Regions from separate parts of the Lacrimispora sp. 38-1 genome, predicted to be linked through region 2. Evidence: riboswitches for the same ligand, from Rfam matches in the RefSeq annotation. Region 2 holds a riboswitch; each other region holds the start of a gene.

Region 1 (7,798 bases), on a different contig from region 2:
CCATGCGCCAGGTCTTTCCTTCGTCATCTGAGATGCGGAAAGCGGTGGGATCTCCGGACAGCCCGTCTGCGGAATCCGTGCACAGCCAGTTTGCGAAGATCCAGCGTCCATTTGAAAGAATCTGTATCGGCTGGCGGCAGAAGGTTCCTTCTTCGGGGAAAACTGTCTCATAGGGACCCCATGTTCTGCCGCCGTCTGTACTCTTCTGACAGCGTACTACGGCTGTATACTGCATGTTATCTTTGCCTTCCTGACGGTCCAGCTGTGCGGTGTACATCGCCCATACAGCACGATCGGGACCGTAGAACAAGGAGGGGTTCTGCTCACTTCTGCAGGGGTCACCGGAGATATCCACAGGCGGAAGCCATGCAGTCCCGTCTTTTGGAAGAAGTGAGCAGATGATATGGATATCGGCGCTGCCTTCGTAGGTGCCTGCAAACCAGCAGCACAGAAGATCGCCGTCAGGCAGCTGAAGCATTGCCGGAGCATGGGCGGTGGGGTATCCGCCGGTAGGAAGGAGTGCCTCCAGAATTCCCATGTCATCGTTTTGGTAAATAGTGCCGTCCCAGGTCAGGCCAGGTAATTTCGCGTATTGCATGTTGTTATCCTCCTGATTTATAATTATATAAGGCAATTGTTTCATTGCTGGAAACACGTATTTTAATGTTTTTTATATCCTGATTAGAGTTTCCCGGAAAATCATTCAGCAATTCTTTATTTTATTAAATTGTTCTGACATATCCATAAAAAGTGATTCCCGTCCAAAACCTCCGGACTTTGATATGATAGTGACCCTTTTTCCTTTATAAAGGACCTCTGAAAGCACAACACCCGGCTCAACCTCGCAGACAGGTGATATAACTGTTATTCCGGTCTGTTTTACAAACTGGTAAAGAAGGTCGCCTCCCATGAGAAAAATGGTTGCATCTGTTCCCCGGTCAATCAGCCCCTCAATCAGCTGTCCCATCACAGATACAACATTAGTTCTGATCTGTGACAGCCCGAGCCCTTTTTCTTTCGCGTATTCATAGGTCTTATCAGGCTCGTCTGGTCCGTTGGCATTGAAAATAACGACTGGATTCTCCTCGCAGGATTTGAGCAGCTGTTTCATCAGATTTTCTGCTGCCTCTCCTTTTGCCCACAATGGATTAAGCTTTTCTTCCGGGGTGAGGTGATAATGAGGCGCCCCGTTTTTTGCTGCATAGCTGCATTGCGCCAGAGAAACCGGATTAATACTGCCGCATGCTATGAGCAGATGAGGGGAAATCTCCGGCATCTGAGGTTTTGCTCCGGAAAGTCCTGTTATCTTTGGAAGCAGTGCTGCAAATCCGGCGCAGCCGGCTAACAGATGTATTTCGCCTTTCTCTTTAAGCGTTTCTGCAATCACCTCCAGATCTTCTGCTGTCTGTGAATCATGAATCAGGATTCCTTCTTCCTGGCTCCAGTCCTGACCGGCATCTTCTATAATAGAAGAAGAAATATCTGTCTGGGACCTTATTATCTGTGTTATGTCAGAGGATTGGACCGGTTCGAAGGGATCTTTACCCAAAATGCTTTTGTCAATGGGAATATCATCTGCATAGTGGATTCCTTTTTTTGTAGTGCGCCCCATCTGTGGATAAGCTGGTATGAAATGAATCCGTTTCTGGCCGCTGGCCGTAAGTACTGCTGCAAGTTCTGCTCCGATATTTCCCCTGAGGACGGAATCTGTTTTTTTATAAATATAGGGAATTCCGGACTTTCGTGCGTGCTCTGTTATGGAAAACACAGCTGCATAGGCGTCCTTCTGGTTTAAGTGACGGGTTTCGGCATCTACCACCAGGACATCAGTATTGGGGGTTAAATCGGACGTATTAAACTCAAAATCCAAAGTTACATACGCAGCTGCACCTCTTGCTGATAACTGAACACTGGTATCCAGCGCGCCCGTAAAATCATCTGATATTATTAATAATTTAATCATGTAATTACCTTTTCCATCTGCTTTTATCAGGTTCTTCAAAACGCCCTTGATTGATAAAAATATGATACCATACAGGAATGGGTTCACCAACCAATTAAGTGGCTATTTTGGTTCATTTATGAAACACACAATAAAAACGTCGCATGCAATTTTGTGCGTTTTGTACAAAATAATTTTATAGCTTTCAAAGAAATGTGAAATATGGTATAATAAAGGACGAAGCAAATGTTCCAAATATGAACGATTTGGAACGGAAACAGGGATTTACCACTTACAATATAACGGGAGAAGAACTATGCGGAAAGAATACTTAATGGAATCAACAGATGTCTTAAGCCAGCTGGAGACATCGCATCAGGGACTTTCGGACTCTCAGGTGGAGGAGAGAAGGTCAAAGTACGGGCTGAACAAACTGAAGGAAGGAAAAAAGCCCGGTCTGATTCAAAAATTTTTAAAAGAGCTTGCTAACTTTATGACGATTGTTCTGATTGTTGCAGCGGTCATTTCAGGAGTAACTTCGATTTATGCGGGCGAAAGCATGATCGATACCCTTATTATTATTTCTGTGGTTATCATTAATGCAGTACTTGGAGTCTATCAGCAATCGAAAGCAGAGTCTGCAATTGAATCCTTACAGGAGATGGCGGCGGCCACATCAAAGGTAATCCGGAACGATAAACTCATCATTGTCCGCTCCGAAGAACTTGTCCCTGGTGACATCATCCTTTTGGAAGCAGGGGACTGTGTACCTGCTGATTCCAGGATTTTGGAATCTGCCAGCTTAAAGGTGGAAGAAGCAGCGCTGACCGGAGAATCCGTATCCGTATCCAAGATTACGGAAGTGGTTGGAGACGGATCAGGAGAGGTTGCGCTGGCAGACAGAAAGAACATGGTCTATACTGGTTCTACTATCGTATATGGAAGAGGAAAGGCTGTAGTATGTTATACCGGCATGGAAACGGAAATCGGTCATATTGCCGATGCGCTCAATACAGCCAAAGAGGAAGAGACTCCGCTGCAGATTAAATTAGACCAGCTTTCCAAAGTACTGTCCATCATGGTTCTTGGAATCTGTGCTCTTATGTTTGCCATAGATTTATTAAGGATTGGCATGTCTGGAAGCGGGATCCATTTAGAACAGATCATTGATACCTTTATGGTTGCAGTTTCTCTGGCGGTAGCTGCAATTCCGGAAGGTCTGGCGGCAGTTGTCACCATTCTGCTTTCCATCGGTGTGACAAAGATGTCAAAGAAACACGCCATTATCAGAAGACTGACAGCAGTGGAAACACTGGGCTGTACTCAGATTATCTGCTCGGATAAGACGGGAACCTTAACACAGAACAAAATGACGGTTGTGGAACATTCTGCTTCTGACGAAACCCTTCTTATGACTGCCATGTCACTGTGCTGTGATGCGGAATTGGACATGGACAGTTCACAGGCAGTGGGAGAACCTACGGAATGTGCCCTGGTCAATGATGCATTTAAAAATGGTTTGTCAAAGCCGGAGCTGGCAAAGGAATATGTAAGAATTGGAGAAGCACCCTTTGATTCCGTCAGAAAGATGATGTCAACGGTTCATAAAAAAGCAAATGGTACAGTGATACAGTTTACAAAAGGTGCGCCGGATGAGGTTTTAAAACGATGCACCAGGGTTTATACAGGCGGCGGCATCGCTGATATGACAGATGAAATGCGTGAAGCCATTTTAAAAGCAAATAAAAGCATGGCGGATAATGCGCTCAGGGTTTTGTGCGGTTCCATGAGAGAGTGGGGCAGCGCTCCTTCGGCCGTTGAGCCGGAAATACTGGAAAAGGATCTGGTGTACCTGGGTCTTTCTGGAATGATCGATCCGGTACGTCCTGAAGTAAAAGCAGCGATTACAGAATGCCAGGAAGCAGGTATCCGGCCGATTATGATTACCGGAGACCATAAGGATACAGCTGTTGCCATTGCAAAAGAGCTTGGAATTCTTGAAAATGAAAGCATGGCGGTTACTGGTGCTGAGCTTCAAAAGATCTCTGATGAAGAACTGGAAAAGACAATAAAGAATTATTCTGTTTACGCAAGAGTTCAGCCGGAACATAAGGTACGTATTGTCAGGACATGGAAGAAGCTTTCCAAAGTAACTGCCATGACAGGAGATGGTGTGAACGACGCACCTTCCATTAAAGAAGCGGATATCGGTGTGGGAATGGGAATTACCGGAACAGATGTTACAAAAGATGTTGCAGATATGGTGCTGGCCGATGACAATTTTGCGACTATTGTGGCCGCTGTGGAAGAGGGACGCCGTATTTACGATAATATCCGCAAGGCGATCCAGTTTTTACTTTCCTCAAATCTTGCAGAGGTAATTGCCGTATTTGTCGCCAGCCTTTTAGGGTTTACAATTTTAAAGCCGGTGCATCTGTTGTGGATTAACCTGATTACAGACTGTTTTCCTGCCATTGGTCTTGGTATGGAAGCAGAAGAAGGCGATATTATGAAACGCGCTCCAAGAAGTCCCAAAGATGGCGTATTTTCCGATGGCATAGGGGCCGAAACAGCATTTCAGGGCTGGATGATCGCGATCCTTACTCTGGCTGCGTACTTTATCGGGCATTATATGGAAAGCGGAGTATGGGAGATTGCGGAGAGTTCCGATGGTATGACGATGGCATTTTTAGCCCTGTCTCTTCTTGAAATGTTTCATTCCTTTAATATGCGTTCCAGAAAGGAATCCATCTTTCAATTAAAATCACGGAATAACTTTCTGACCGCATCGTTAGCGGTATCCTTTGTTTTGACAACTGCCGTAATTTATGTTCCGTTTTTAAGAGAAGCATTTTCATTTGAGCATATTTCATTTGTAGAATATCTTGTAGCGATATTGATTTCCGTTTCCATCATTCCGATTGTGGAGATTATGAAACGGTTGAAGCATAAAAAGAAATAAGTGTAACAACGAAAAATACCGTCCGGATGGACGGTATTTTACACTTGTATGTCTGACTTCAGGGGCGCACGTACCCCGCTAAACTTTAACCATTTACCGCCTGACGTTTCATCTGGCTGATGGCTTCGATGACCGGAGGCAGATATAATATTACTATAGTAACAACCATCTCAGGAACAATATAGGTGGCGTTATATCCAAAGGTATATAAAAGCGGGTTCATGCCTTCCGGTGCATAGGAAGCAAAGAATATATAACCGGATATAACATGGCAGAGGTATCTGCCCAAAACACCTGTAACATAACCAGGAATCAGACCATACTTTCTATTATGAAATAATCCCGAAAGTCCCAGGCATCCAAATGCAACCGGATAGTCCAGGAGGAACTGAACGGGGGCATAGATATATGGCTCCACAATAAATTGAAGAATTCCGTATGCCACTCCTGTCATGATTCCGGCCTTAACGCCGTAGATATAGCCGGTCAGACAGATGAACAGCATGGAGAACAGTGTGATGGAACCTCCAAACGGGAGTGAGGCAAATTTGATGAAAGAAGCCACCAGCGCCAGTGCCATCGCGCCTGCGCAGGTTACCATCTGGCGGGTTTTCAGCTGTCTTGTAGGCAGGTTTTTGCCAGTAAGCAGATGAAGTCCAAGCAGAATCACCAGAAGCGCAGCAACCACCAGACCGTATCCGCCTGGTTTTAAGAAGTATTCTCCGGATTCCTGAGAATAGGTTAGAAAAAATGACATTAAAAAACCTCCTTTATATGCACAGGAGGGGACTACTACTATTGCTTCCTTCCGCCGGCATTATCCGGTTCAAGTAGTAAGGGTCAGGTAAATACCATTCTCAGCCTAAGGCTCCCCCAGCGTGTCATAATTTTTTCATTTCGGTGTGAGTATAACTGAAATAAAAGGGATTGTCAAGCTATTTGAACCTGTAAAAATAAGTATAAAAAAGTAAATTAAGCACAACCTAGTAAAGCAGTGCATCATTGCATTTTTTCGGATTAAAAATACAGATGCGGAGGTTGTGTATATGACAGGCTTTATCATAGCTCTGATATCAGGAGCGCTAATGAGTATACAGGGAGTATTAAATACGGGAGTGTCCAAACAGACAAGTATGTGGGTGTCCACCGGCTGGGTTCAGCTGACCGCCTTTTTAACCTGCCTGATTTTATGGTATTTTTCAGGAAGGGACGATATTTCAGCCCTTCTTACGGTTCACCCCAAATACATGCTGATCGGAGGTATTCTAGGCGCATTCATTACTTATACAGTTGTAAAAAGTATGGGGACCTTGGGTCCGGCTAAAGCCGCGCTGATTATAGTAGTATCCCAGATAGTGGTGGCTTATGCAGTGGAGGTATTTGGATTATTCGGTGTGGAAAAAGTGGGATTTGAGTGGAAAAAACTGATTGGGGCAGTTGTAGCCATCATAGGCATTATAATCTTTAACTAATTTGGAAATAGTGCTTGTATTTACTTATTTCTTTAGGTAGAATAGGTACAAGGGCTGAGGATGGGATCCTTTTTTGCAAAATTTTGTAAAGGGAGGATTCCATGAACTATCATAGGATTAAGATCGCAGCCATAGCTATATGTGTAATCATATGCAGCATCTGCTATGGCTTAAACAGAAATCATATATACCCGGAAGAAAAAGCTTTTGTTTCTATTCAGGAGCCGCCTGTTTCCTCAATGGAGGAAACTCCGGCCTCGGATTCCCTGAAAGCACCGGAAGAACCGTCACGTATTTGCTATGTACATATATGCGGAGAGGTGGTTTCTCCGGGAGTCTATGAGCTGGAGGAGGGAAGCCGTATTTTTCAGGCTGTCGCGGTGGCCGGAGGCTTTACGGAGAATGCAGCTGCCGATACGTTAAACATGGCAGAGCAGGTCAAAGATGGTATGAAGATTCAGGTGCCGGATCAGGAGGAAGCCAAAAGGCTTTTGGATCAGGGAACATCTTCCTTGAAAAATATACCGGAAGGCAGTCATAAGGTGAATCTTAACACGGCAGGTAAGGAAGAACTGATGACTTTAAGAGGTGTCGGAGAGGCAAAGGCGGATGACATCATTCGTTACCGGGAGAGTCACGGCGGATTTCAGAAGATTGAAGATATTATGAAGATATCAGGGATTAAGGAGGCAGCCTTTCAGAAGATAAAAGACGATATAACGGTTTAAATAGAAAACAGAGGTGCAAAATGGCAAGTGTTTTAGTAGTAGATGACGAAAAACTGATTGTAAAAGGAATGAGATTCAGTCTGGAGCAGGACGGTATGGAAGTGGACTGTGCCTATGACGGTGAGGAAGCCATTAATCTGGCAAAGCAGAAGGAATACGATGTAGTGCTTTTGGACGTTATGCTTCCAAAGTATGATGGATACGAAGTTTGTCAGGCGATCCGGGAGTTTTCCGAGATGCCCATCATCATGCTGACAGCCAAGGGCAATGATATGGATAAGATTCTCGGGCTGGAGTACGGAGCCGATGACTATATTACAAAGCCCTTTAATATTCTGGAGGTAAAAGCCAGGATTAAGGCAATCATGCGGAGAAATGCCAAGAAGGGCAGACGGGATCATAAGGAAGACAGCCATCTGGTGACAGCCGGTGATTTAAAACTGGACCGGGATGCCAGACGGGTCTTTATCGCAGATAAGGAGATCAATTTAACGGCCAAGGAATTCGATCTTCTGGAACTTTTAACCTGCAATCCCAGTAAGGTTTACAGCAGAGAACAGCTGCTTACTTATGTTTGGGGAAACAAGGCGATGGACACAGGCGATGTCCGTACGGTAGACGTTCATGTAAGGCGTCTGAGGGAGAAAATCGAGCCCAGCCCCAGTGATCCCAAATATGTGCATACCAAATGGGG
Region 2 (7,798 bases):
GAAGCAGAAAATAAGCATCGTGGTAAATATGAAGACGGACCGGATTATGGAAAACTATGGGGCGGCCTGCACAAGACTGGAAAGTATCGCACGGATGATCGGAGAAAATACTCCCCTGAAAAAATCAGCCGTACAGGAAAGGCCTGATTTTCACTGTAACGTTTCCAAAGAGGAATACTGCCAAATGGTTGAAAAAGCGAAGGAATACATCGTGGACGGAGATATTTTTCAGGCTGTCTTATCCAGACAGTTTAAAAGCGAATATCACGACAGCCTCTTAAATGCTTACCGGGTGCTTAGGACCACCAACCCTTCCCCTTACATGGTCTATCTTCACATGGATGAGACAGAGATTATCAGCACTTCTCCTGAGACTTTAGTCCGTTTAAAAGACGGCAGACTGACTACCTTCCCCGTAGCCGGTTCCAGACCACGGGGAAGCAGTGAGGAGGAAGACCGACAGCTGGAAGAAGAGCTGCTTGCCGATGAAAAGGAGCTGTCCGAGCACAATATGCTTGTGGATTTAGGACGGAATGACTTAGGGAAAATCGCTAAGTTTTCCACCGTAGAGGTTACCGGATATAAAATGATCCACCGTTTTTCCAGGATCATGCACATCTGTTCCCAGGTGGAGGCAGACATAAGATCAGACTGTGACGGACTCTCCGCAATTGAAGCGGTACTTCCCGCAGGCACTCTCTCCGGTGCACCGAAGATCCGCGCCTGTGAGATTATCGAGGAACTGGAGCGGGAACCACGAGGTATCTACGGGGGCGCGCTGGGATACATTGATTTTACCGGAAACATGGATACCTGCATTGCCATACGAATGGCTGTGAAGAAAAATGGAACGGTAACCGTTCAGGCCGGCGGCGGAATTGTGGCTGACAGTGTTCCGGAGCTGGAATATGAAGAATCAGGAAACAAAGCAAAGGCTGTAATCCACGCAATTGAAACGGCTGGGGAGGTGAATGACTGATGATACTGCTGATTGATAATTATGACAGCTTCTCCTATAATCTGGTCCAGCTGTTCGGTTCCATTGAACCGGATATTAAAGTCATAAGAAATGATGAACTGACTGTGGAGGAAATCCGTCTCTTACATCCCTCCCATATTATACTCTCTCCAGGTCCTGGATATCCAAAGGATGCGGGTGTGTGCGAAACGGTGGTAAAGGAACTTTCCGGAACTGTTCCCATTCTTGGTGTCTGTCTGGGACACCAGGGCATCTGTGAAGTATACGGGGCGAATATCACCCACGCAAAAAAACTGATGCACGGGAAGCAGAGCCTGATTGACATTGATACCTCAGATCCCATATTCAGGGGGCTTCCAGATACAATACCTGCTGCCAGATATCATTCCCTGATTGCCGAAAAGGGCTCCCTTCCGGACTGCCTGTCAGTGATCGGAACTGACTCCATCGGTGAAGTCATGGCAGTAAAACATAAAGAGTATGCGGTCTACGGACTGCAGTTTCACCCGGAATCCATACTCACACCAGATGGAATGACCATTTTAAAAAATTTTCTGACTATTATATAAAGGAGGCAAACCCAATGATTCAGGAAGCAATCCACAATGTAATTGAAGGACAGGACTTGAGCTTTCAGGCTGCAAGAGAGGTTATGAATGAAATTATGAGCGGGGAAACTACTCCGGCCCAGATGGCAGCATTTTTAACGGCTCTTCGTATGAAGGGTGAGACGATTGATGAGATCACCGCCTGCGCCACAGTCATGAGAGAAAAGGCGATGAAGCTGGAACCGGATTTTCCGGTTATTGATATCGTAGGCACAGGAGGCGATGAGGTTGGAACCTTTAATATCTCCACTACCAGCGCCTTTGTAGTGGCTGCAGGAGGTGTTCCGGTTGCAAAGCACGGGAACAGAAGCGTTTCCAGCAAAAGCGGCGCTGCGGACGTTTTGGAGCAGCTGGGAGTCAACTTAAATCTCACGGCAGAACAGTCGGCAAAGGTTTTAAAGGAGACGGGAATGTGTTTTCTCTTCGCACAGGTTCATCATTCTTCCATGAAGTATGCAGGTCCTGTCAGAAAAGAGCTTGGAGTCCGTACCATATTTAACATTCTTGGACCCTTATCAAACCCTGCAGGCGCCACCATGCAGCTTTTAGGTGTATACGATAAAAAGCTGGTGGAACCACTTGCCCAGGTATTAAGCAACTTAGGAGTGAAGCGGGGGCTGGTTGTCTGCGGATCAGACGGACTGGACGAAGCAACCGTAACGGGTCCAACCCACGTCTGCGAAATCCGTTTCGGGGAGTTGATTTCATATGAAATTACTCCGGAGCAGTTTTCCCTAAGCCGCAGCAGCCTTTCCGACTTACTGGGCGGAACTCCTTCCGATAATGCCAAAATTACAAAGGAAATTTTAGAGGGAACACTTCGCGGTCCAAAACGGGATATTGTGGTTTTAAATTCCGCCCTCAGTCTTTATCTTGGCATTGACAACTGCACCATATCCGACTGCATTCAGACTGCTTCCGACTTAATTGATTCCGGAAAAGCAGCTGCAAAACTGGAAGAATTTGTAAAAGCAGTGAATGAGGTGGCTTTATGATCCTTGATACCCTGGCCGCAGCCTCAAAAAAGCGGGCGGAGGAGGCGAAAAAAACGATTCCGCTCAGTAAGATGGAAAAGATGGCATACAGTGCCTTTGACGCAGGACAGAGGGAATCTGATTTCTCTTTTGAGCGGGTGATTACCTCTCCCGGAATCTCCTTTATCTGCGAAGTAAAGCGTGCCTCTCCCTCAAAAGGGATGATTGCACCGGAATTTCCTTACAGGGAAATTGCCATGGAGTATGAAGCAGCTGGCGCAGATGCCGTTTCCGTACTGACAGAACCGGAATACTTTCTGGGAAAAGGGGAATATTTAACCGAAATCAGCAAGTCTGTTTCCCTTCCTCTTCTGAGAAAGGATTTTACCGTAGATCCTTATCAGATACTGGAAGCGAAAGTGCTTGGCGCCTCGGCAGTTCTTCTTATCTGTACTCTTCTTAATACCGGACAGCTGAAAGAATACTTAAAAATCAGTGACAGCCTTGGACTCAGCGCTCTTGTCGAAGCTCATGATGAGGAAGAAATCCACAGCGCACTTTCTGCAGGAGCCCGGCTGATCGGAGTCAATAACCGGAACTTAAAGACGTTCGAGGTTGACTTTGAAAATTCCATCCGTTTAAGAAGCCTTGTGCCTGCAGGAACCGCATTCATTGCTGAAAGCGGAATACAGACCCCCGACGATGTAAAGCGGCTGTATCAGGCAGGTGTAAACGGAGTCTTAATCGGAGAAAGCCTGATGCGCTCTCCTGACAAGAAAAAGATTCTTCAGGAAATGAGGAAAGCGGCCAATGATGAATTTTGAAAAGAAAATTAAAATCTGCGGCCTCACAGGAAAAGAAGATGTGATTGCCGTCAACACCTATCAGCCGGATTACGCAGGTTTTGTTTTTGCACCAGGAAGGCGGCAGCTGAATTTCAGGCAGGCTGAATTCTTAAGAAATGATCTGCTCCCTGAAATTCCGGCTGTAGGAGTCTTCGTAAACAGTCCGGCAGACGAGATCATTTCCCTGGTAAAAAGTAACATTATTCAGCTGATTCAGCTTCACGGGGAGGAACATGAGACGGATATTCTGGAACTGAAAAACAGATTAGACCGTCCGGTCCCCATTATTAAAGCAATCCGTGTCCAGTCCGCGGCTGATATTTCAGAAGCGGAAAAGCTTTCTGCAGACTATCTTCTTCTGGACTCCTATGTAAGGGGAATTCAGGGCGGAAGCGGGAAATGTTTTGACTGGAACATGATTCCGGCGATTAAAAAACCCTGGTTTCTGGCAGGGGGAATCGGCATGGAAAACATAGAGGAAGCTCTTAAAACCAAAGCATTCTGTCTGGATGTCAGCAGTCTGGCTGAAACAAATGGCAAAAAAGACCCGGAAAAAATAAAAAAAATCATACAAACAGTAAGGAGTGGAAAATCATGTCAAAAGGAAGATTTGGACAGCACGGCGGACAATTTATCCCCGAAACGCTGATGAATGCAGTGACGGAACTGGAGAAAGCCTACAATGCCTGTATGCAGGATGAAGAATTTCTGGCAGAGTTAAAGACACTGCATGAAACCTACACAGGAAGACCTTCTCTGCTTTACTACGCAGAGAAAATGACAGAGGATCTTGGCGGTGCAAAGATTTATTTAAAACGGGAAGATTTAAACCACACCGGATCCCACAAAATCAACAATGCACTTGGTCAGGTTCTTCTTGCAAAAAAAATGGGAAAAACCCGTGTCATCGCAGAAACCGGTGCAGGCCAGCACGGAGTGGCTACTGCTACTGCCGCAGCCTTAATGGGGATGGAATGTGAAATCTTCATGGGAAAAGAGGATACGGACCGCCAGGCATTAAATGTATTCCGTATGGAGCTTCTGGGTGCAAAGGTTCATCCAGTTACCAGCGGTACGCAGACCTTAAAGGATGCGGTAAATGAAACTCTCCGGGAATGGACCAACCGGGTGGAGGATACCCACTACGTTCTGGGTTCCGTCATGGGACCTCACCCATTTCCCACCATTGTGCGGGACTTCCAGAGCATCATCGGAAAGGAAGTCAGGGAGCAGATCTTAAAAGCAGAAGGAAAGCTTCCCGACATGCTGATCGCCTGTGTGGGCGGAGGCAGCAATGCCATGGGCCTGTTTTATGATTTTATTGGAGACAGCTCTGTTAAGCTGGTGGGCTGTGAGGCTGCAGGACACGGCATTGATACAGATAAAAATGCTGCCACCATCTCCACAGGAACCGTGGGTATTTTCCATGGTATGAAATCCTACTTCTGCCAGGATGAATACGGACAGATCGCTCCGGTTTACTCCATCTCAGCAGGACTTGACTATCCGGGAATCGGACCGGAGCACGCCGCACTGTTTGATACCGGAAGAGCAGATTATGTTCCTGTTACCGACAACGAGGCGGTAGATGCATTTGAATATTTATCCCGGAAGGAAGGAATCATACCAGCCATTGAAAGCGCCCATGCCGTGGCTTATGCCAGAAAAGTTGCACCTTCCATGGGAAAGGACCAGGTTATCGTCATTAACTTATCCGGCCGAGGAGACAAGGATGTGGCCGCAATTGCACGTTACAAGGGGGTAGAAATCTATGAGTAGAATCAGTGAAGCATTTGCAAAAGGGAAAGCATTTATCCCGTTTATTACAGCCGGTGACCCGGACCTTGCAATTACAGAGCAGCTGGTTCCTGCCATGGCTAAGGCAGGTGCCGATATCATAGAACTGGGAATTCCTTTTTCTGATCCGGTTGCAGAGGGAATCGTGATCCAGGAAGCTGACCAGCGCGCCCTTGCCTCCGGCACTACCTCAGATAAAATTTTCGAAACTGTCACACGCATTCGGCAAAAAACAAATGTGCCCCTGGCATTTATGACTTACATTAATCCCATATTTGTATATGGAAGCGAGCGTTTCATTAAAAATGCGGCAGAATGCGGCATCGATGCTCTTATCGTGCCAGATATGCCTTTTGAAGAAAAGAATGAACTTCATCCCATCTGCCAAAAGTACGGGATTGACTTAATTTCTCTGATCGCTCCCACTTCTAAGGAACGGATTACGGCCATTGCTTCAGAAGCAGAGGGATTTGTTTACTGTGTTTCTTCCATGGGCGTAACAGGTGTGAGAAAGGAAATCACCTCTGACATCGGAGATATGGTTTCTCTTGTAAAGAATTCCAAAGATATTCCCTGTGCCATAGGCTTTGGAATTTCCACACCGGAACAGGCGAAGGAATTAAGTAAATATGCAGATGGTATTATCGTGGGAAGCGCCATTGTGAAGCTGGCTGCCATGCATGGAAAAGACTGTGTGGAACCGATCTGCAGCTACATAAGAGAGATGAAATCTGCAATAACTGATTGATCCTCCCACTTTGATTAAGCAAATTCCACTTGACATTCATTTAGACCGGTGCTACACTAGTGCCACAAGAGGGAGCTCGTATGCGGGCTGAGAGGAAGTTATCAAACTTCGACCTTTATAACCTGATTTGGGTAATGCCAACGTAGGGATTTATACGAGACGGATGTATTGATCTGGGCCTGTACCTGTTGGTATGGGCTCTTTTTTTGTCCAGAGCCGTAAATCCCTCCAAATAATGAAGGAGGACTACATATGAATTACACCACACAGATGGATGCCGCAAGAAAAGGCATTATGACGCGGGAAATGGAAATCACAGCGAAAAAAGAAGGGATTAAACCGGAGGAGCTTATAAAGCTGATTGCACAAGGTAAGGCAGTTATCCCTGCCAACAAACACCATACCTGCCTGGAGCCAAACGCCATCGGTTCCATGCTGAAAACAAAAATCAATGTAAATCTTGGAACTTCCAGAGATTTAAATGACATGGATCTGGAATTAAAAAAGGTAGAGGATGCGGTTTCACTGGGGGCTGAATCCATTATGGATTTAAGTTCCTTCGGAGATACAAGGAAATTCAGGAAACGGCTGACAGGAGAATGCCCGGCCATGATTGGAACGGTGCCCATTTACGATGCCGTTGTTTATTATCATAAGCCTCTTAAGGAGATAACTTCTGAAGAATGGATTCAGATTGTGGAAATGCATGCCCTTGACGGAGTGGATTTCATGACTATTCACGTAGGCATCAACAAGCAGACAGCGCACCGTTTTAAAGAGGCAAAACGCCTGACTAATATTGTATCCAGAGGCGGTTCCATCATCTTTGCCTGGATGGAGATGACTGGAAATGAAAATCCATTCTATGAGCATTATGACCGTATTCTGGAAATCTGCCGGGAACATGATGTGACATTAAGCCTTGGAGATGCCTGCCGACCTGGCTGCATTGCGGATGCCTCTGATATTTCCCAGATTGAAGAGCTGGTTACCCTTGGGGAACTGACCCGCCGTGCGTGGGAAAAGGATGTACAGGTAATTATTGAAGGACCAGGACATATGCCCCTGGACCAGATCGCCGCCAATATGAAAATCCAGCAGACTATCTGTAAGGGTGCACCTTTTTATGTACTGGGGCCTCTCGTCACTGACATTGCTCCCGGATATGATCACATTACCGCAGCCATCGGAGGGGCCATAGCTGCTGCTGCCGGAGCTTCTTTCCTCTGCTACGTGACCCCTGCGGAACATTTAAGGCTTCCTGATGCAGATGATGTGAAGGAAGGCATTATCTCTGCCCGGATTGCAGCCCATGCTGCTGATCTGGCAAAAGGCATCAAGGGTGCGAAAGAATGGGATTACCAGATGAGTGATGCAAGGAAACGGCTGGACTGGGAAGCAATGTTTGCTCTGTCCATTGATCCGGAAAAAGCAAGAAGGTATCGTGCATCTTCCAAACCGGAAAAAGAAGATACCTGTTCCATGTGCGGTAATTTCTGCGCTATGAAAAATATGAACCGGATTTTAGACGGAGAGATTGTCAACATCTATGACGAATGATATTGACTTAAAAGGAGAAAAAATCATGAATCCGAAAACAAATTTAAATAAAGCTGCTGTCACTCAGACCTCTGCAGGAGTTACCATAAAAAAATTGGCGGCTGGCGGAATGCTGGTAGCACTCACCGTTTCGCTCTCCGGCTTTTCCATTCCCATCGGAGCCTCCAAATGTTTCCCGATTCAGCACCTGGTAAATGTACTGGCAGGGGTATTTTTAGGTCCTGCTTACGGAGTTGCCATGGCATTTGTCTCATCTCTCATCAGAAACTTATCCGGTACCGGAACGC
Region 3 (7,798 bases), on a different contig from region 2:
ATCATCAACAAAATGAACGCTACCTAGCAAAAAATCAAAATCTTTATCTTTAGTTAATTCTACAACTAAATCTTCAAACTCTTTGAAATAGCATATCTCAAGACCAAACTTAATCTTAACAGGGAATTGATTGTTTCTAATTTGCTTGATTAGTGACAAATATTTTTCCAGTTTCAGAACTCCTGCTTTTCTGTGAAACCATGTATCTACATAATTGCTATAAGCACAAACAGAATCGTACATAGGAACAAATTCTTCAAACCGATAACAATGCTCAAGTAGCCAAATCTCATCTAATTGCTTTTCAACTGCTTTGTTAACAAATTGATTTACCCATTCATACGTATATTCTCCTCGTTCAATATGAATATGACCGTCTACCATACTGCCACTTCCTTATCTGATTTTTTGTTAGAGAAAATAACTTCACAAATAAAATATTCAAATATCCAGTCGGGCAATTCCTTATGCCACTTATCCTTTTAGCAAACTACGTTTTGTCGCTTTTCTAATCTCCTGCTTGCCTCATTACTAGATATTTTAATGCAAAAACGACAAAACCATGCCTATTCGATTTGTCGTTTATAGGGTTTTGTCGTTTTTAAATTATCTGCGATAAAACCATTCCTACCCAGTCTTTATAAGGGTTCCCGGACTTCCGGAGTTTTGTCGGTAATTTTTCGGTTATATTTACTACTATTTTGTCGTTTTTCTGTATATTTCCCAGATAACACAAAATTCTTATTCAGTACGTAACCACCCAGCAGGCTGCTTTCTATCTGCACCAACATAATAGAAAGTCCAGATAATGGGGATTTATATTAAGTATATTATACAGCACCTTTTTATAAAATTCCACATGAAACGCTGTTGAATTTACGCAAACAATATCCTTACGTTTTATAAATAGAAAAAATGGTCTCCTTGATTTTTCAAATAAAAACAACTTATTCATACCAGTCAATCCAATTCTCACCGCAATATTCTTCTATAAGTTTAACAACTCTACTAATATATCTTTTAGATGAATCCGTTTCATTATTTGCCGGATACCATAAATTGACTTGGCCAAATCCAAATTTATTTTCTTTTGTCCTTGGTGCCCACCATTCGGTCTTTTTAAATCTAACACTTCTGGAGAGTAAGACAACATTCTCTTTTTTTGCTAAAATATTGTATAAATTAGTAAACACTTTACCATCTTCATGCTGTAGCTTTACTGCCTGATGATTTCGAAAGACCGTGGCATACTTATACCATCCAACATATTTTGATGTTTCTCTTTATCCCGGCTTATGGCTATCTGGAAGAGAAAATAAACTATTTTGTTTTCAGGTTTTTGGTATTAGTTAAATTAGAATTTAACGTATTAGTGTACATTGAAAACTTAATATTGATAGTTAGCAGGTTTGATGATATTCTACTTATAAAAAGATTATTACACTGGTTTTATGGAGGTGACAAAAATGTCTATAACTATTTATAATGATTGTGATGAACAAGAGTTTTTTAATTCAGTTCGTATAAATGGAATGCTTGAGCACAATATGAAAAAAACAAACGGTAAATTAAAAGTACCAAATATAGAGTTTACAAATATAGCACGAAATGAAAAGGAAGTTATTGTGGGAGGTGTATCGGGATCTACTTATCTCTCATCCTTAGAAATAGAGGTTCTTTGGGTGCAGGAAGCTTATAGAGGACAAAAAATAGCATCACGTTTATTGGAAGTAATTGAACATCAAGCAAAAGCCTCCGGATGCCAGATTGCTCACCTGACGACATATTCTTTTCAAGCTCCACTTTTTTATCAAAAGCAAGGATATGTTATTTGTGGGGAAGTCAACGGTTTTCCAGATGATATCAGACTATATACATTAAAGAAACAGTTATAATTTATAGTAAATATTATGAGCATAATGTAAGGCCAATAAAATTGAATATGTAAAGAGAATTCCTAACTATCAGTATAAACTGGTAGTTTTTTATTGTAGTTAATCCAGAAAACTGAAATTTAAAGGAGGTATTATGATAATTTTTAAAATGTTTATAGGATTTATCTGTTTTGCGTTTCTCTGCCTGAAACTTCCTGCCATTTAGTTTGGTCATTTTATGGTATTCCTTAGGTGGAAATTGATTGATCTGCGTAAGAAATTAAAGTTGGAAAAGCAAGGAATCGTTGTCTTTTCGCCCCTTTGGGCTTAAAATGTTTTGCGGCAGGCAGGGAGCCGGGAAAACCATGACTATGGTGTGGTATTTAGTACCAGAATGCACCTTTGGAGAGCTTAAGTGATCTGTTAAAATACCACAATTGTGATGATGGTATGAAATTTGCAATTGATGAAATACAGAACGAATTCTCTTCTGCTGTTACAAAGGATTTCCCGGAAACTTTGTTAAGTGAAATTTCAATGCAACGTAAGCAGAAAATAACCATTTTATCATCTTCACAGGTGTTTACCCTTGTTGCATCTCTCCCGGCTTCTTCCTCTGATGCACCTGAACGGAAATGCAGCATTCAAAATAAATCTCTTTTTCCTTTTATTTGTCTTGCATAATCACACGTATAGTAGTATTATTATTCATAACAATTTAATACCGGGGAGCTTGCGGGTGTTTTTACCCAAACAGGCTGAGAGGAAGGTGTGACTTTCGACCCATTAACCTGATTTGGATAATGCCAACGTAGGGACGACTGAATTTATAAGTAATATGGGAAGTTGCCAATCAGGCAGCTTCCTATTTTTTTAAGGAGGATTAAAATCATGATAAAAATCAATGGCATTTTTCATGAAGCAGCAGGAAAAACTCTGGCAGAATATCTGGCAGGTACCAGATACAATCCCAAGCGGATTGCTGTTGAATGGAACGGAGTAATCGTTACAAAAGAGCATTATGAGAAAACAGTACTTCAAAATGGTGATGTTGTTGAGGTAGTCAGTTTTGTAGGAGGAGGTTGATATGAACAACATTCCTACAATGGATGAAATGAGGAGAGCTCTTGACAATCGGAACGGAAAGTCTTTGCAGGATAAGTTCGCAAGCTCCACTGTCGCTATCTGCGGGCTTGGAGGTCTTGGATCAAATATTGCTGTTTCCCTTGCCCGTGCAGGCGTGGGCAGGCTGATTCTGATTGATTTTGATAAAGTGGATGTTTCTAATCTCCACCGCCAGCAGTATAAGGCTTCCCAAACCGGTTGTTTCAAAACAGAGGCTCTTGCTGCAAACTTAAAGGAAATCGCACCATATATAAGAGTCATCACACATACCAGGAAAATCGATGAGAATAACTTTAATGAAATGCTTTGTAATGCGGATATCATTTGTGAGGCCTTCGATGGGGCTGAGGCTAAAGCTATGCTGGTAAACAGTGTGCTGGAAAAGATGTCTGAAAGGTATCTGATCGCCGCTTCCGGAATGGCAGGAATTGATTCCGCTAACGTTGTAAGAACCAGAAGAATTACAGATCATTTCTACCTCTGTGGAGATGAAGTTAGTGATGTAGAGGATAATATTGGACTTATGTCCTCACGAGTCATGTTGTGCGCCGCACATCAGGCACATATGGTGCTCCGCATTCTTGCAGAAAAATATGAAGCTTGAATTACAGAAAGAAGGTAGACATTATGCAATCAAACGACAAACTGATTATTGGCGATCAGGAATTTAGTTCCCGGTTCATTCTGGGTTCCGGAAAATATTCCCTGAGCCTGATTGAAGCAGCGGTAAAGGATGCCGGTGCAGAAATCATTACCCTTGCCGTTCGCCGAGCCAATACGAAAGAACAGGAAAACATTCTGGATTACATTCCGAAAGGGGTCACACTGCTTCCCAATACTTCCGGCGCAAGAGATGCCGGGGAAGCAGTGCGAATCGCCAGGCTTGCAAGAGAATTAGGGTGCGGTAACTTTGTGAAGATTGAAATTATGCGGGACTCCAAATATCTGCTGCCCGATAATCAGGAAACCATCAAGGCCGCAGAAATTCTTGCAAACGAAGGATTTGTGGTTTTGCCTTATATGTATCCCGATTTGAATACAGCTCGTGATCTGGTGAGTGCTGGTGCTGCTGCTATTATGCCGCTTGCTTCTCCCATCGGCTCCAACAAGGGACTCGCTACACGGGAGTTTATTCAGATCTTAATAGATGAGATCGATCTTCCAGTCATAGTTGATGCCGGCATTGGCCGGCCTTCCCAGGCTTGTGAGGCAATGGAAATGGGCGCCGCGGCAATTATGGCAAATACTGCTCTTGCTACAGCCGGGAACCTCCCTCTGATGGCATCTGCATTTCGTCAGGCAATCGATGCGGGAAGAAAGGCATATCTTTCTGGTCTTGGAAGAGTTCTTGTACGCGGAGCAGCTGCCTCCGACCCTCTGACCGGTTTTCTGCATAACTAGGGGGGCATTATATGGAAAATAAATTTTTGGTTGATTCTGAGTATTTGTCAGAAGCCGTTCTTGAGAAGAAACATCTACTGGAAACGGATCCGTCATGCCGCAAAAATCACATGGAGTATCTGCCTGGAATGGAACAAATTCAATCCGGTATCTGCGAAAAGGTTATATCTCAGATGAAGTCCTATGACTACTCCCAATATACTGCAAAAGATGTTATGTCAGCATTGGATCATGAGATTTGTTCGCTGGAAGATTTCAAAGCGCTGTTATCACCTGCGGCAGAATCCTTTCTTGAGCAGCTGGCCCGCAAAGCGAGACTGGAAACCAGCAGGCACTTTGGCAATACAGTATATCTTTTTACTCCGCTGTATATTGCAAACTATTGTGAAAACTACTGTGTGTATTGCGGATTTAACTGTTATAACCATATCAGACGTATGAAGCTGAGCATGGAGCAGATTGAGCATGAAATGAAGATTATTGCAGACAGCGGTATGGAGGAAATCCTGATACTTACAGGAGAAAGCCGTACTCAGAGTGATGTGGCCTACATTGGTGAAGCCTGTAAGCTGGCCCGGAGATTTTTCCGCATGGTTGGATTGGAAATATATCCGGTAAATACAGACGAGTATCGGTATCTCCACCAATGTGGAGCAGACTATGTAACGGTGTTTCAGGAAACCTATCATGCAGATAAATACGAAACCATACATTTATATGGGCACAAGCGGGTGTGGCCCTATCGTTTTGATGCGCAGGAACGAGCTCTCAGAGGCGGTATGCGGGGCGTAGGATTTTCTGCATTGCTGGGCCTTTCCGATTTTCGTACGGATGCACTTGCCAGTGCACTTCACGTGTATTATTTACAAAGAAAATACCCGCATGCAGAAATGTCCCTTTCCTGTCCCAGACTTCGCCCCATCATTAATAATGAGAAAATAAATCCTATTGATGTGGGTGAAAAGCAGCTTTGTCAGGTCATCTGTGCTTACCGCATTTTTCTGCCGTTTGTGGGAATTACTGTTTCTTCCCGTGAGAGTGAGGCTTTCCGCAATGGTATTGTAAAAATTGCAGCCACGAAAGTTTCTGCAGGAGTTTCAACAGGAATTGGCGATCATGAAAGCAAATACAGGGGAAAGGAGTCAGACGGAACACAAGGCGATGAACAGTTTGAAATTAATGACAGTCGCAGCTTCAAAAAAATGTATGAGCACATTTCTAAGGAAGGCTTGCAGCCCGTTTTGAATGATTATCTCTATGTTTAATATTTATTGTATTACCAGCCGGATTTTGTGTAAGGAAGATTTTCTGCATCGAATAGAAAAAATTGCTCTCAGCCATCCTGCAGGTATCATCCTCCGGGAAAAGGACTTATCAGAGGTACAATACAGGCAGCTTGCAAAACAGGTCATTCAAATTTGTACAAAGCACCAGATTCCATGTGTACTTCATAGTTTTGTTGATACTGCCATAGAGCTGAATGCGGAGGCGATACACCTTCCGCTTCCGAAAATGCGGGAAATGACCGATGTACAGAAGAGGCACTTTAAAATAATTGGTGTATCCTGTCATTCGGCAGAGGAGGCCAAGGAAGCTGAGAGACTTGGCTGTACTTATATTATCGCCGGGCATATTTTTGCAACCGACTGCAAGAAGGGATTACCCGGGCGGGGTGTCCGCTTCCTGGAATGTATTTGCAAAAGTGTATCTATACCAGTTTATGCGATCGGAGGGATTGAATGTAATAATGCCCGTTCTGTCTGTAAAGCAGGAGCCAAAGGAGCCTGTATCATGAGTGGGTTTATGACATGCGATGATGTAAAGTCGTTTTTGATGAGCTTTGAATTAGAAAATTAAAAATCCGGTAAATATATGATTGAATGGAGGTAAGACTATGTATGAAAGAATGCTTGACAAATCAATTCGCCCCGATATCTCTCAATTGGTCGAATGGTGTGGCACGAGTGGAATGCTATTTTCTGATCTGGATCGATTTATGGCGGAGGAAATATGTGCGCAAAGCGAGATACGCTTTCCTTACGGAAATAGCTACGGATGGTGCGTTACTTACCGCAGAAAGAAAAAGCTTCTTTGTGATATATTCGCTGAACGTGGTGCTCTTAATATTATGCTCAGATTATCCGATGATTCATTTCAAAAAGCGTATCCTTTCCTTTTAGAATATACGCAGGAACAAATAGACGCGAGATATCCCTGCGGTAACGGAGGCTGGATACATTATCGAGTAACAACCAAAGAGCATCTTGATGATATCAAGAAACTATTGGTATTAAAATGAAAGATTTATAATGGATTTTTTAAATCCGGGAGGAAGATATATGCAGTTCTATATTGCTTCTTATTAAATTATTGTAACTGCTGCTCTGGATATCCTCCCTGGCATTTTTAACTACATTGTACATTGCTAACCGCTGTTGCAGAAATAATTGAGTTTGTTATAATAGCTCCTGAAGTGGTAACTAAAGGAGTTACATCTACTGTATATGTGCAACACTCTTCTGTATTAAAATCACTATCACATACAAAGAATGAAAATGTTCCGGCACTCACAAAATTTGAAATATCTGAAAATATCCATCTTTGTCCAATAGGGATATTTTGAATCATCTTGTTACAATGCCTATTAATCTGAAACATTAAAAGTATTGAATCAGTCTGTGGTTGTATCAAAGTTATATTACATACAAATTCAATTTTTATTATTTGATTGCATAATGCAGATATATTTAATGGCAGGCTTATAATAGAAATTTGTGTATTTGGGGCACCTACTGGTATTGTCACTGTTCCAGTTGATACACATTTTAAAGTAACTGAGCTTTGCTTACAAAGTTCATTATCATTATGAAAATGATTTGGAGATAATAAACTCATACAAATAAACTCCTTTCAATAGTTAGCTTTCTCTGTATATATAAAATTACTAATAGCTATCTACAAACTGGATATTAATATATATTACTCAAAATATATTGAAACGTTCCATTTATCTCTAAAAAAGAACTTATAATTTTTACTTTTTCTTCGCTTTGTTCTTCTTCAAGAGTTTGCGACAAAGTAACATTAAGCCTTAAGTTATTTATATAAATAAAAAATGACAAAACCATACCAATTTATGTTGGCATTTTAATGTTTTGTCATTTTAAATAATATAATCTATGATATCAATTATATTTATACACCTGGACCTGCATTCGCTTCTGCTTCGGTGGTTATTTCTTCGTCTGAAGTTTTTTCTGAGCTGACTGGCTTTTTCGTTTCGTTCGTTGTTTCTTCCTTTGTATTCGGAACTTTTGCTCCAGGTCCAATCAGACTTCCGTCTTCATTAGTGGGGACTTTACCGCTCTCGTGCTCTTTGGTTTCAGGTACTGTTGTTT

The links. A riboswitch is a leader RNA that binds a small molecule or an ion and turns the genes downstream of it on or off. The one in region 2 is predicted to bind thiamine pyrophosphate.
Region 1: another riboswitch for thiamine pyrophosphate. It lies ahead of thiT (energy-coupled thiamine transporter ThiT); the one in region 2 lies ahead of thiC (phosphomethylpyrimidine synthase ThiC).
Region 3: another riboswitch for thiamine pyrophosphate. It lies ahead of thiS (sulfur carrier protein ThiS); the one in region 2 lies ahead of thiC (phosphomethylpyrimidine synthase ThiC).

The regions. Positions count from the first base shown of each region.
Region 1 is NZ_JBANEW010000055.1:146,121-153,918, reverse strand. It holds gene V7D18_RS14845 (sialidase family protein) at 1-598, opposite strand, end outside; gene V7D18_RS14840 (four-carbon acid sugar kinase family protein) at 704-1,963, opposite strand; gene V7D18_RS14835 (cation-translocating P-type ATPase) at 2,259-4,904, shown strand; gene thiT (energy-coupled thiamine transporter ThiT) at 4,990-5,661, opposite strand; TPP riboswitch at 5,691-5,789, opposite strand; gene V7D18_RS14825 (DMT family transporter) at 5,951-6,376, shown strand; gene V7D18_RS14820 (helix-hairpin-helix domain-containing protein) at 6,478-7,104, shown strand; gene V7D18_RS14815 (response regulator transcription factor) at 7,125-7,798, shown strand, end outside.
Region 2 is NZ_JBANEW010000066.1:23,191-30,988, forward strand. It holds gene V7D18_RS19545 (anthranilate synthase component I family protein) at 1-979, shown strand, start outside; gene V7D18_RS19550 (anthranilate synthase component II) at 979-1,548, shown strand; gene trpD (anthranilate phosphoribosyltransferase) at 1,563-2,582, shown strand; gene trpC (indole-3-glycerol phosphate synthase TrpC) at 2,579-3,385, shown strand; gene V7D18_RS19565 (phosphoribosylanthranilate isomerase) at 3,372-4,055, shown strand; gene trpB (tryptophan synthase subunit beta) at 4,001-5,185, shown strand; gene trpA (tryptophan synthase subunit alpha) at 5,178-5,951, shown strand; TPP riboswitch at 6,010-6,118, shown strand; gene thiC (phosphomethylpyrimidine synthase ThiC) at 6,204-7,511, shown strand; gene thiW (energy coupling factor transporter S component ThiW) at 7,537-7,798, shown strand, end outside.
Region 3 is NZ_JBANEW010000099.1:252,308-260,105, forward strand. It holds gene V7D18_RS26800 (PHP domain-containing protein) at 1-384, opposite strand, end outside; gene V7D18_RS26805 (hypothetical protein) at 948-1,193, opposite strand; gene V7D18_RS26810 (GNAT family N-acetyltransferase) at 1,467-1,895, shown strand; TPP riboswitch at 2,590-2,709, shown strand; gene thiS (sulfur carrier protein ThiS) at 2,766-2,960, shown strand; gene thiF (thiamine biosynthesis protein ThiF) at 2,962-3,603, shown strand; gene V7D18_RS26825 (thiazole synthase) at 3,627-4,400, shown strand; gene thiH (2-iminoacetate synthase ThiH) at 4,412-5,665, shown strand; gene V7D18_RS26835 (thiamine phosphate synthase) at 5,658-6,257, shown strand; gene V7D18_RS26840 (DUF3788 domain-containing protein) at 6,295-6,699, shown strand; gene V7D18_RS26845 (DUF4489 domain-containing protein) at 6,807-7,295, opposite strand; gene V7D18_RS26850 (LCP family protein) at 7,596-7,798, opposite strand, start outside.